DNA from 3 places in the Shinella sp. WSC3-e genome. Region 1 is predicted to be linked to each of the others. Evidence: predicted binding sites of a transcription regulator. Region 1 holds the regulator's gene; each other region holds the start of a gene.

Region 1 (4,454 bases):
ATGCTCGAGGAAACCGTCTTCCAGCACCACGTCGAGCACGGCATTGCCGACGGCCATCGCGAGCGGGTTGCCGCCATAGGTGGAGCCGTGCGTGCCGGCGACCATGCCGGCCGCCGCCTCGTTCGTGGCAAGGCAGGCGCCGAGCGGGAAGCCGCCGCCGATGCCCTTGGCGATCGCCATGATGTCGGGCGTCACCCCTGCCCATTCATGGGCGAAGAGGCGCCCCGTGCGGCCGACACCGGTCTGCACCTCATCCAGGATGAGCAGCAGGCCGTATTCATCGCAGAGCTGGCGCAGCTCCTGCATGAACTCCTTCGACACCGGGCGCAGCCCGCCCTCGCCCTGCACCGGCTCGATCAGGATGCCCGCCGTTTCCTCGGTGATCGCATCCTTGACGGCCGCGATATCGCCGAAGGGAACCTTGAGGAAGCCCGGCGCCTTGGGGCCGAAGCCCTCGATATACTTCTCCTGACCGCCGGCGGCGATCGTCGCGATCGTGCGGCCGTGGAAGGCGCCTTCGAAGGTGATGATGTGGTACTTGCCGGCATGGCCCTTGGCGAAATGGTAGCGCCGCGCCGTCTTGATCGCACATTCCAGCGCCTCGGCGCCCGAATTGGTGAAGAACACCTTGTCGGCGAAGGTTGCCTCCGTCAGCCGGCGGCCAAGGCTTTCCTGGCCCGGAACCTCGTAGAGGTTCGACAGGTGCCAGACCTTGTCGGCCTGGTCCTTCAGCGCGGCGACGAGATGGGGATGTGCATGGCCCAGCGAATTGACGGCGACGCCGGCGGCAAAATCGAGATATCGCTCGCCATCCTCGGTGATCAGCCACACGCCCTCCCCGCGCGTGAACCTGAGCGGCGCACGCATATAGGTTTCATAGAGCGGCGCGACATCGGCCATGCACGGATCCTCCGAAAAGAGATGCGGAAAAACAGGAATGCGGCTTGACTTTTCCGGGCTTCAGAAAAACCAAAAGCCGCCTTTCGGCGGCATGCCGCACTATCGGCATTTCCCATTGGGATGTCAACAAAATCGCGCCCGAAATGGCGCTGAACATCCCGCAAGGTGAGGATTCGCGGCACGCACGGAAGGTGTCTCTATCGAGTCACACCCGACCAGCAAGTTGGGGAAAACTCCGAAATCGATTCGCCCGGATTCCGGCGACTCTTGTCACAGAGTCCACCGGTCTCTAGGTTAAAGACCAATTACTAGACTGCATGCGGCGGAACTAGTCACCAAAAGAGTTAGGGCGTTCAGGTTCCGGACCCGTCCGGAACACGACGAGGGATTCCCGCATCCTGGGCGCCGAGCGGAGACGAAAACATGAACTGGACAGACGAGCGCGTCGAGAAACTCAAGAAACTCTGGAGCGAGGGCTTGAGCGCGAGCCAGATCGCGGCGCAGCTCGGCGGCGTCAGCCGCAACGCAGTCATCGGCAAGGTGCACCGGCTGAACCTGCCCGGCCGCGCCAAGGCCGGCGGCACGCAGGCCGCGGCACGCCCGAAGCGCCCGGCCCCGGCGACGCCGCGCCCGTCGAACTTCGCGGCCCGTCCGGTCACCACCCGTGCCGTCGCCCGCCCGGCCGGCAACACCATCCCCAAGGAAGAGATCGATTTCGAGACGCAGGCCGAGCAGCTCCCGGTTCCGGCCAACGGCAACAACGTGGTCGTGCCGATGTCGCGCCGGCTGGAGCTGACCCAGCTCACCGAACGCACCTGCAAATGGCCGATCGGCGACCCGCTCAACGACGACTTCCACTTCTGCGGCAACGAGTCCCCGGACAACTCGCCCTACTGCACCTACCACCAGCGCCTCGCCTACCAGCCCTCGGCCGAGCGCCGGCGGATGCGGTAACGTTTCCCACGGCAGGACATGCGATGCGGGCCCGAAAGGGTCCGTTTTCGTTTGCGGCGCAGGATAGCCCCTCATCCGCCGGCCCCGCACAAACGCAAACAGGCCCCTGAGGGCCCATTTCCGTCCTTGGGAGGAATCCCGTTCGCTCAGGCCTCCAGCGAATAGCCCGCGCCGCGCACGGTGCGGATGACGTCCTGCATGTTGGCGAAGTTGAGCGCCTTGCGCAGGCGCCCCACATGCACGTCGACGGTGCGTTCGTCGACATAGATGTCGTGGCCCCAGACGCCATCGAGAAGCTGCGAGCGCGAGAAGACGCGGCCGGGCGAGGTCATCAGGAATTCCAGGAGACGGAACTCCGTCGGGCCGAGGCGGACCTCGCGGGTGCGGCGGTGGACGCGGTGTGTCTCGCGGTCGAGCTCGATGTCGCCGCAACGCAGCACCGTCGAGACAACCTCGGGCTTGGCCCGGCGCAGCATCGCCCGCACGCGGGCGACGAGTTCCGGCGTCGAGAAGGGCTTGACCACATAGTCGTCCGCGCCGGTGGCAAGGCCGCGCACGCGCTCGCTCTCCTCGCCGCGCGCCGTCAGCATGATGATCGGCAGGCGCTCGGTTTCCGGACGCTGGCGCAGGCGCCGGCACAGTTCGATGCCGGAGACGCCGGGCAGCATCCAGTCGAGGATGAGGAGGTCCGGCATGCGCTCCTGCAAGCGCATCTCGGCCTCGTCACCGGAGAGGATCGTATCGACCTCGAAACCTTCCGCTTCCAGATTGTAACGCAGGAGGACGCTGAGAGCCTCCTCGTCTTCCACGACGGCAATTCTGGGCACCATGAAGCGAATCCTGCTCTCTTTACTCGGACGCGTCGGCGACGCCGGCCGCGACGACGGAGGTCGAGGTATCGTCCTTAGGACGCTCGCCCTCCGGCTGCGAGCCGGTCGCCATGTAGTAGATGGTTTCGGCGATGTTGGTCGCATGGTCGCCGATGCGCTCGATGTTCTTGGCGCAGAACAGGAGATGCGTGCAGGGCGTGATGTTGCGCGGGTCTTCCATCATGTAGGTGAGGAGCTCGCGGAACAACGAGGTATAGATCGCATCGATCTCGTCGTCGCGCTCGCGGATGGCCTTGGCCTTCTCGATCGAGCGGGTGGCGTAGACGTCGAGCACTTCCTTGAGCTGCATCAGCGCGAGCTCGGCGAGGTGCTCGAGGCCGCGGGCCAGCTTGCGCGGCATGCCGGAGCTCTGGACGGCGATGACGCGCTTGGCGGTGTTCTTGCCGAGGTCGCCGACGCGCTCCAGCTCGGCGGCGATGCGGATCGCCCCCATGATCTCGCGCAGGTCCGCCGCCATCGGCTGGCGCTTGGCGATGGTGACGATCGCCTTGTCGTTGATCTGGCGTTCGGCGGTGTCGAGGATGACGTCCTCGGAGATGACCTTCTGGGCCAGCGCGGCATCCGTCGTGACGAGCGCTCGGACGGAATCGGCCACCATCTGCTCGGCCGTGCCGCCCATTTCGGAGATGCGGCGGGAAAGGTATTTCAGTTCTTCGTCGTAGATGGAGACGATATGGCTCGATGACATGGCTTTGTCCTTAATGCACTCGGGGTTCAGGGGTTCAGCGTCAGCCGTCAGCCGAAGCGGCCCATGATGTAGTCCTGCGTGCGCTGGTCATCCGGATTGGTGAACATCTTGTCGGTGTCGTTCTCCTCGACGAGGTTGCCGAGGTGGAACATGGCGGTGCGCTGCGAGACGCGGGCCGCCTGCTGCATCGAGTGCGTCACGATGACGATGGTGAAGTTGGCGCGCAGCTCGTGGATCAGCTCCTCGACCTTGGCGGTCGCGATCGGATCGAGCGCCGAGCAGGGCTCGTCCATCAGGATGACTTCGGGGCTGACGGCGACGGCTCTGGCGATGCACAGGCGCTGCTGCTGGCCGCCGGAGAGGCCGGTGCCGCCCTCTTGCAGGCGGTCCTTCACCTCGTTCCACAGGCCAGCCTTCTGCAGGCTCCGCTCGACGATGGCGTCGAGGTCTGCCTTCGACTTGGCAAGGCCATGGATGCGCGGCCCGTAGGCGACGTTCTCGTAGATCGACTTCGGGAAGGGATTCGGCTTCTGGAAGACCATGCCGACGCGGGCGCGCAGTTCCACGACGTCGATCGCCGGATCGTAGATATCGTCCGTGTCGAGCGTGATGCGGCCGGTGACGCGGCAGCCGTCGATCGTGTCGTTCATGCGGTTCAGCGTGCGCAGGAAGGTCGACTTGCCGCAGCCCGACGGGCCGATGAGGGCGGTCACGGTATACTCGCGGACGTTCAGGTTGACGTCGTAGAGGGCGCGCTTGTCGCCGTAATAGACCGAGACGTCCTTGCCGATCATCTTGTAGGAAATGTCGTTCATTTTCTTGTCCAGCGCTTTCTCGACTGCTGCTTCTGACATCATGTTCATAAGACCGGTCCTTCTACCAGCGCCGTTCGAAACGGCGGCGCAACAGGATAGCGCCAACATTCATGAGGATGAGGAAGATGAGGAGCACGATGATGGCCCCGGACGTGCGCTCCACGAAGGCGCGCTCCGCCTCGTTTGCCCACATGTAGATCTGCACCG
Region 2 (4,454 bases), 2.1 Mb from region 1:
CTAGGATGACCGGTCAGGCCGGGTTGGAGGCTTCCACCACGGCAAGCGCGGCCATGTTCACCACGCCGCGCGAGGTGACCGACGGCGAGAGGATATGGGCGGGCATGGCGGCGCCGAGCAGGATCGGGCCGACATGCAGGCTGTCCGTCATGGTCTTGACGACGCCGAGCGTGATGTTGGCGGCGTCGAGATTGGGGAAGACCAGGAGGTTGGCTTCGCCGGACAGCGTCGAATTCGGCATGACGCGCTGGCGCAGGGCCTCGGAGATCGCGGCGTCGCCGTGCATCTCGCCGTCCGCCTCGAGCGTCGGGTCCATCTCGTGCACCATCTCCATGGCGCGGCGCATCTTGAAGGCGCTGTCGGAATCGCGCGAGCCGAAGTTCGAATGGGAGACGAGGGCGGCGCGCGGCGTGATGCCGAAGCGGCGGATCTCCTGCGCGGCCATCACCGTCATCTGCGCCACTTCCTCGGCCGTCGGGTCGAAGGTGACATAGGTGTCGGTGAAGAAGGTGGCGCCGCGCTGCGAGATCAGCAGGCTGAGCCCGGAGAAGTCGAGCACGCCCTCCTTCTTGCCGATGATCTGGCTGACGTCGCGCAGGTGCTTGGCATAACGCCCCTCGACGCCGCAGATCAGCGCATCGGCCTCGCCACGCTTGAGGGCCAGCGCGCCGATGACCGTCTGGTTGGTGCGCACGATGGTGCGCGCGGCTTCCGGGATGACGCCGCGGCGGCCGACGATGCGGAAATAGTCGTCGACATAGTCGCGGTAGCGCGGATCGTCCTCGGGGTTCACGACCTCGAAGTCGGTCTGCGGGCGGATGCGCAGGCCGTAGCGCTTGAGACGCGTCTCGATGATCTGCGGGCGGCCGATGAGGATCGGCTTGGCGATGTCCTCCTCCAGCAGCACCTGGGCGGCACGCAGCACGCGCTCGTCCTCGCCTTCGGCGAAGATCACGCGCTTGCGGGCAGCGTTCTTCGCGGCGGCGAAGATCGGCTTCATGATGAAGCCCGAACGCCAGACGAAGCGGTTGAGCTGGTCGAGATAGGCGTCGAAATCGGTGATCGGGCGCATCGCCACGCCGGTTTCGGCCGCCGCGCGCGCGACGGCCGGCGCAATGCGCAGGATGAGGCGCTGGTCGAAGGGCGAGGGGATGAGGTAGTTCGGGCCGAAGCTCGGCGTATCGCCGGAATAGGCGCGGGCGGCGACGTCGGACACTTCCTCGCGGGCGAGGGAGGCGATGGCGCGCACGGCGGCCATCTTCATCTCCTCGTTGATCGTGCGCGCGCCGCAATCGAGCGCGCCGCGGAAGATGTAGGGGAAGCAGAGGACGTTGTTGACCTGATTGGGGAAGTCGGAGCGGCCGGTGCAGATCATCGCGTCCGGGCGGGCGGCGCGCGCCTCCTCGGGCATGATTTCCGGCGTCGGGTTGGCGAGCGCCATGATCAGCGGCTTCTCCGCCATGCGGGCGAGCAGCTCCGGCTTCAAAACGCCGGCGGCCGACAGGCCGAGGAAGACGTCCGCACCGTCGATGGTCTCGGAGAGCTGGCGCTTGTCGGTCTCCTGCGCATAGACGCTCTTCCACTGGTCCATCAGGGCCTCGCGGCCCTTGTAGACGAGGCCCTCGATGTCGTGCACCCAGATGTTCTCGACCTTCGCGCCGAGCGAGACGAGCTGGTTGAGACAGGCAAGCGCGGCCGCGCCCGCGCCCGAGGCGACGATCTTGGCGTCGGAAAGCGCCTTGCCGGCGAGCTCCAGGCCGTTGAGGACCGCGGCGGCGACGATGATCGCCGTGCCGTGCTGGTCGTCGTGGAAGACGGGGATGTCCATCTTCTCGCGCAGCTGGCGCTCCACCTCGAAACATTCCGGCGCCTTGATGTCTTCCAGGTTGATGCCGCCGAAGGTCGGCTCCGGCGCGGAGACGACGTTGACCATCTCGTCCACGGTCGGGGCGTCGATCTCGATGTCGAAGACGTCGATGCCGGCGAACTTCTTGAAGAGCACCGCCTTGCCTTCCATCACGGGCTTGGAGGCGAGCGGGCCGATATTGCCGAGGCCGAGCACGGCCGTGCCGTTGGAGACGACGGCGACGAGGTTGGCGCGCGCCGTGTAGTCGGCGGCCGTGTTGGCGTCGTCGCGGATGGCGAGGCAGGGCGCGGCGACGCCGGGCGAATAGGCGAGCGCCAGGTCGCGCTGGTTGCCGAGCGGCTTGGTCGGGTTGATCTCGAGCTTGCCGGGGCGGGGGTGACGGTGGAAGAAGAGGGCCTGCTGGTCGATGTCGCCGCTTGCCGGACCGTCCTGCGTCCGCGATTTGTCACCCGTGCTCATGATGCTCCCTGCCATATGCTGTTTTTGTTGCGGCCCTTCTTTGCACGAAACCGCCGCGACGTGGTTTTCCGAGTCTTCCATAAAGCCGCAATCAGCGGTCTGTGCAATGCCTATTTGCCATCGAAAAAGGCATAGGTGTGTCATCAATCTGAAACAGGAGTCTGGTTTTCAACGGGGTGAAAGCCGCCCCTTACGACGACCACCGCGGCGGCCGGCCACCCGGAGACAGACGCATGACCGCGACCCTCGCCGACCCGAATGTCCGCCATTTCCGCACGCTGTTCATCTCGGACGTGCATCTGGGATCGAAGGCGGCCAAGGCGGACTTCCTGATCGACTTCCTGCGGCATCACGAAGCCGAGACGATCGTGCTCGTCGGCGACATCGTCGACGGCTGGCGCCTGAAGCGCAACTGGTACTGGCCGCAGGCCTTCAACGACGTCACGCAGAAGCTTCTGCGCAAGGCGCGCAAGGGCACGCGCGTCATCTACATTCCCGGCAACCACGACGAGTTCCTGCGCGACTTCCCGGGCACCCATTTCGGCGGCGTGGAAGTGGCTGACCGCATCATCCACGAGGCTGCCGACGGCAAGCGCTACCTCGTGCTGCATGGCGACGAGTTCGACGTCGTCGTGCGCCATGCCCGCGTCGTCGCCTATCTCGGCGACTGGGCCTATGACGCGGCCATCGCCATCAACGTCGTCTTCGCCGCCATCCGCCGCCGGCTCGGCCTGCCGTACTGGTCCTTCTCCTCCTGGGCCAAGCAGCAGGTGAAGACGGCGGTGAACTTCATCGGCGAGTTCCAGAAGGTGGTCGTCGAGGAGGCGCGGCGCCACGATGCCGACGGCGTGATCTGCGGCCACATCCACCACGCCGTCATCACCGAGATCGACGGCATCCGCTACATCAACAGCGGCGACTGGGTGGAGAGCTGCACGGCGATCGCCGAGCATCACGACGGCGAGATGGAGCTGATCACCTGGCAGATGCTCGCATCGAGCCCTGCCGAGGTGGTTCCGGTCTCGCGCCGGATGCTGGCGATCGAAACCCGGGAGCCGGAGGCGGCGTAAGCCGGCTTTCACCTGTTCGGCCTTCCGGCCCGCGGGCAGAAATAGCGCATTGGCGTACGTACGTCGGCATGCTAGAGCCGGGGCGTTCCAACGCAGGTTCCCCGCCAATGAATGCCCCTTCCGGGTTTACCGTGACCGCCGGCGCGCCGCCGTTCTTCGCCGCGCGCATCGCTCTCGTCTTCTGCGCGCCGATGATGGTCAACGGCATTGCGCTGCCGTTCTTCCCGGTCTGGCTGGAAACGCTGTCGATGAGCGACTTCCAGATCGGCGTCGTCCTTGCCGTGCCGATGTTCGTGCGCGTCTTCACCGCGCCGGTGGCCGGCATCATCGCGGACCGGATCGGCGAGCGTTCGATCGTGCTGCTCTGGTCGGCGCTGCTGTCGCTTTCGACGGCGCTCGCGCTCTTTGCGACCGGGTCCTTCTGGCCGGTGCTGCTGCTCTACACGCTGCAGGGCGCGGTCTATTCGCCCTATGTGCCTATCACCGAGGCGATCATGCTATCGGGCGTGCGGCGCTGGAATTTCGATTACGGCAAGATGCGCCTGTGGGGCTCGCTCGCCTTCATCGTCGCGACGATGATCGGCGGCTGGCTTGCCGGGCTCTACGGGGGCGCCATGGTGCTGCCGGCGATGGCGGTGGCCTTCGTGCTGACGGTGCTCGGCGCGGTGATCGCCCCCAGGATCGGCAAGCCGCGCCGCCCGTCGCCGATCGCCGCGATCGCCACCATGCCGACGAAGAGCACGCTGCGGCAGGCGGATGTGCAGCTCATGCTGATCGGCGTCTCGCTCGTCAATGCGAGCCATGCCATGCTGTTCGCCTTCTCGGCGATCTACTGGCAGAAGATGGGTTTCAGCGGGGTGGACGTCGGCATCCTGTGGAGCGCCGGCGTTTTTGCCGAGGTGGTCTTCTTCCTCTTCGCCGTCCAGTTGCGGCGCCGCTTCAATCTCTGGTCCATGATGACGGTCGGCTGTGCCGTGGCGGTCGGCCGCTGGATCCTCTTTCCCATGGAGATGTCCTTTTCCGGCTATTTCGCGCTGCAATGTCTGCACGCCTTCACC
Region 3 (4,454 bases), 2.0 Mb from region 1:
GGAAACCGCCGTTCGAACGTCTCGGCGATCACCCAGTTGGTGGTGATCGTGCGGCCGGCGAGAAGCCCCGTCTCGCCCAGGAGGAAGGCGCCGGCGCAGATCGAGGCGAGCTGGATGCCGCCCGCATGGCATTCGCGCAGCCAGGCGGCAAAGGGCGCCGCCTCCTCGCGCCGGATCGGATCGCCGAGCGCCGGCGGCAGGACGAGCACGCAGGGACGCGACGCCGCGTCGCCCTCCGCGTCCACCCGCACCGGCACGCCGTCCTCCAGCCGCCAGTGGCTGACGGTGAGGAGAGGCCCTGCCCGCCCCTTCTTCCGGCCGAGTTCCATCGCCGACCGGAAGAGATCGGTCATGCCGAGCACGGCGGCCATCTGCACGCCGGGATAGAGAACCAGTCCGATCTCGGCTGCACGCGCCATGTCACTTTCACCCCGGATTATGTCGGTCCCGCCAATGGCGAGAGATGGCAGGCCGGGGGCAGAATGTCCACATCGTCCATCGCCTGCAAGAAGGAACCGCCATGAGCAAGCGCGCCATCATCATCGTCGACCTCCAGAAGGACTATCTTTCCTCCGGCAGCTTCGCGCTGGCGGGCATCGATGCCGCCGCCGCCAATGCCGCGCGTATCGTCGAGGCCGGGCGCGGCAGGGGCGACCGGATCATCCATGTCCACCACGTCGCGAAGGAAGCCGCCTCGCCGCTCTTCGCCCCGGGCACGGAGGGCATCGAGCCGATCCCGGCCGTCACGCCGCGCGAAGACGACACGGTCATCGTCAAGAACCATCCGAATTCCTTCCGCGGGACGGCGCTCGACGAGACGCTGCGGGACGGCGGCATCGAGGACGTGGTGGTCGTCGGCGCGATGAGCGACGTCTGCATCGACGCGACGGCGCGCGCCGCCGCCGACCTCGGCTACAACCTCACCGTCGTGCACGACGCCTGCGCCACGCGCGACAAGGCCTTCGGTGATTCGCTCGTCCCGGCCGCCCAGGTCCACGCCACCATCATGTCGGCGCTGGAATTCGGCTACGGCAAGGTCACCACGACCGCCGATTTCCTGTCATAATCCCCGGCAACGGCCGTCCCTGCCCCGGGCGCAAGGGCTATCGCACAGGCAAGGAAACCGTCGCCACATCCCCTTCTCCCCCGCGGGGAGAAGGTGCCGGCAGGCGGATGAGGGGGATGGCGAAGGCAAGAAAAGCAAAGGATTCGTCCGTATCGCCCCCTCATCCGACCCTTCGGGCCACCTTCTCCCCAGGGGGAGAAGGGAAGAAGACGATGCCGCATATGGCCCGGCCCTGGCAGGCGCGGTCTGTGGAGCGCGGACACCCCCGCCAAAGCCCGTCGCGCCGCCCGTCATTCCCCTGTCATGGGACGATGGTGTCTCTTCGCGCGTGAATGCACCCCGGCGGCCGCATCGTGATCCGGCGCCCAGCGGAGTACGCGTGAATGGATACGGCTCAGGCCCTGGCCCTTGCCTCGGGCGCCCTCGTCGCCACCAACCTCCTCAGCATCCTCATCGCCGGTAAGCGGCTGAAGCCGACGGGCGCGGCGCCGCCCGAGATCGAGGAGAGACCGCCCGTCTCCATCGTCATTCCCGTGCGCGGCATCGAGAATTTCTCCGCGGAGACGCTGGAGCGCGCCTTCCGCCTCACCTGGCCGGACTACGAGCTGCTCTTCTGCGTCGCCCATGCGGGCGATCCCATCGTGCCGCTGATCGAGGCGGCGGCCGCCGCCCATCCGCATGTCGCCGCGCGCATCCTTGTCGGCGATGATCGCATCAGCGCCAATCCGAAGCTCAACAATTGCGTCAAGGGCTGGCAGGCGGCGCGGCACGACTGGGTGATCCTTGCCGATTCGAACGTCCTGATGCCGCCCGATTATATCCGGCACCTGATGGGCGGCTGGCGCAGCGATTCGGGCCTCGTCTGCTCGACGCCGCTCGGCTCGCGGCCGGACGGCTTCTGGGCGGAGGTGGAATGCATGTTCCTCAACACCCAGCAGGCCCGCTGGCAATATGCCGGCGAGGCGCTCGGCCTCGGTTTCGCGCAGGGCAAGAGCATGCTCTGGTACAAGCCGATGCTCGATGCCAATGGCGGCATCCAGGCGCTGAACGCCGAGATCGCCGAGGACGCCGCCTCCACCAAGCTCGTCAGCCGGCTCGGCCTCAAGGTGCACCTCGTCTCCTCGCCCTTCGAGCAGCCGCTGGGGCGGCGCACCGGGCAGGAGGTCTGGTCGCGCCAGTGCCGCTGGTCGCGCCTGCGCCGCGTCACCTTCCCCGCCTTCTTCAGCCCGGAAATCCTGCTCGGCGCCGTCCCGCCGCTGCTTCTCGCGCTCGCCGCGGTGCTCCTCGGCGTTGCGCCGGTCCTGCCCGCCGTGCTGCTCGTGCTCGCCGGCCTCTACCTGCCGGAAGCCGCCCTTGCGCTTGCCAAGGGCTGGCGGCTTTCCCTGTGGTCCGTGCCGGCGATGATGGTGCGGGACGCCATGATGCCGGCCATCTGGCTGCGCGCCTGGATCGGCGGCGCCATCGACTGGCGCGGCAACACGATGACGATAGGCACGAATGCCTGCGAATTGAAGGAAGCGCCGGCAGGGCCGTAGGCGGCCCTCAGCCCTTGACGCGCAGCCCCTCCAGCAGCGTCCGGAACCCCTTGACCGCCCGCCTGGAGGTCTCCTCCGGATCGTCGGACTTGGCGATCCACAGGGCGGCATGGCTGCTCGCCCCGTTGATCAGCCGGGCCGCCGCCTCCGTGTCGATGTCCCCCATCACGCCATCGGCCTTCAGCTGCTCGATGCTGCGGCTGAGGGCGGCGATGCAGCCATTGTTGGTCGGCCATTGCGAGACGTCGCCGAGCACGGCCGGCCCGTCGCGGAACATGATGCGCTGGATCTCCGGCTCCAGCGCCATCTCGATATAGGCGACGCATTCCGCGACAAAACCCTGCCAGCGGTCGGGCGCCGCGGCCGAGATCCGGTTGAGCCGCAGGGTCATTTCCGCGTCAATCTGCTGGATCACCGCCTGGAGCAGCCCCTTCTTGTCGCCGAAATGGTGGTAGAGCGCGCCGCGCGTCAGCCCGGCCCCGGCGGTGAAATCGTCCATCGAGGCGGCGGCATAGCCCACCGTGCCGAAGGCCTGCCGTCCGGCGGCGATCAGCTTGGCCCGTGTTTCGGCGATCATTTCCTCACGCGGCTTGCGCATGGCGTCTCCTCATTCACATACGCCGCGTATTTTATTTGACATACGCCACGTATGCAACTATCTCTTCAACATACGCCGCGTATGTAATTATCGAACCCGTCCCTTTCCAGGAGCAGGCCATGTCCAACCCCTACAAGGAAATTTTCAGCGTGCCGGGAACGAAGTCGTTCTCCGCCGCCGGCTTCCTCGCCCGCCTTCCCATCGCCATGGCGCCGATCGGCATCGTCGCCATGCTCTCGCAGACCCACGGCGAATACTGGCTCGCCGGCGCGGTCTCCGCCACCTTCGCGCTCACCAATGCGCTCATCGCCCCGCAGGTCTCCCGCCTCGTCGACCGCTTCGGCCAGGCCGCGGTGCTGACGCCCGCCACGATCGTCTCCGTCCTCGCCTTCCTGGCGCTGATAACCGCCACCCACCAGGGCTGGCCGGCCTGGACGCTCTTCGCCTCCGCCTTCCTCGCTGCCGCCATGCCCTCCATGCCCGCCATGCTGCGCGCCCGCTGGACGGAGATTTTTCGCGACAGGCCCGAGCTCAACACGGCCTTCGCCTTCGAATCGGCCGCCGACGAGCTGGTCTACATCGCCGGCGCCTCGCTCTCGGTCGGCCTTGCCGTCGCGCTCTTCCCGGAGGCCGGCATGCTGGTCAGCACCGCCTTCCTCGCCGTCGGCACGCTCGCCTTCGTGCTGCAGCGCGCGACGGAGCCGGCCGTGCAGCATGTCGCCGGCAGCGCGCCGCAGAAATCGGCGATCCGCCTGCGCCCCGTCCAGATCATCACGCTCGCCCTCGTCTTCGTCGGCGCCACCTTCGCGACCGCCGAGGTCTCGGCCGTGGCGATCACCAAGGACCTCGGCCAGCCGAACGCCGCCAGCCTCGTCATCGGCGTCTATGCCATCGGCTCCTTCGTCGTCGGCCTCGTCCTCGGCGCGCTGAACCCGAGGATGGCGCTGCAGAAGCAGCTGATGATCGCCGTCGCCGTGCTGGCGCTCACCGCCCTGCCGCTGCCCTTCGCCGGCACGGTGCCGCTGCTGGCCTTCGCCGTCTTCGTCAGCGGCATCGCCATCTCGCCCACCTTCATCACCGCCTTCGGCCTCGTCGAACGCCGCGTGCCGTCCGCCATGCTGACGGAAGGCGTCACCTGGGTGACGACCGGCATCGGCATCGGCATGGCGCTGGGCGCCTTCGTCGCCGGCTGGGCGGTGGACAATTTCGGCGCCCAGAACGGCTTCTGGGTCTCCGTCGCCGCCGGCCTCGGCGC

What was found. The regulator PhoB, encoded in region 1, activates phosphate uptake and scavenging genes when phosphate is short. The targets are predictions, from matches to a motif close to TGTCATNNANCTGTCAT.
Region 2: AABF56_RS08735 (UDP-2,3-diacylglucosamine diphosphatase) is a predicted target of PhoB. The motif match lies at 2,465-2,481, and genes of this name have one in related genera.
Region 3: AABF56_RS07920 (ceramide glucosyltransferase) is a predicted target of PhoB. The motif match lies at 1,355-1,371, and genes of this name have one in related genera.

What each region holds. Positions count from the first base shown of each region.
Region 1 is NZ_OZ000530.1:4,334,846-4,339,299, reverse strand. It holds gene AABF56_RS21265 (aspartate aminotransferase family protein) at 1-900, opposite strand, end outside; gene AABF56_RS21260 (GcrA family cell cycle regulator) at 1,324-1,854, shown strand; gene phoB (phosphate regulon transcriptional regulator PhoB) at 2,001-2,684, opposite strand; gene phoU (phosphate signaling complex protein PhoU) at 2,704-3,432, opposite strand; gene pstB (phosphate ABC transporter ATP-binding protein PstB) at 3,480-4,295, opposite strand; gene pstA (phosphate ABC transporter permease PstA) at 4,309-4,454, opposite strand, start outside.
Region 2 is NZ_OZ000530.1:1,724,310-1,728,763, reverse strand. It holds gene AABF56_RS08740 (NADP-dependent malic enzyme) at 14-2,326, opposite strand; gene AABF56_RS08735 (UDP-2,3-diacylglucosamine diphosphatase) at 2,560-3,396, shown strand; gene AABF56_RS08730 (MFS transporter) at 3,504-4,454, shown strand, end outside.
Region 3 is NZ_OZ000530.1:1,561,056-1,565,509, forward strand. It holds gene AABF56_RS07910 (GlxA family transcriptional regulator) at 1-419, opposite strand, end outside; gene AABF56_RS07915 (cysteine hydrolase family protein) at 521-1,066, shown strand; gene AABF56_RS07920 (ceramide glucosyltransferase) at 1,450-2,601, shown strand; gene AABF56_RS07925 (TetR/AcrR family transcriptional regulator) at 2,609-3,199, opposite strand; gene AABF56_RS07930 (MFS transporter) at 3,319-4,454, shown strand, end outside.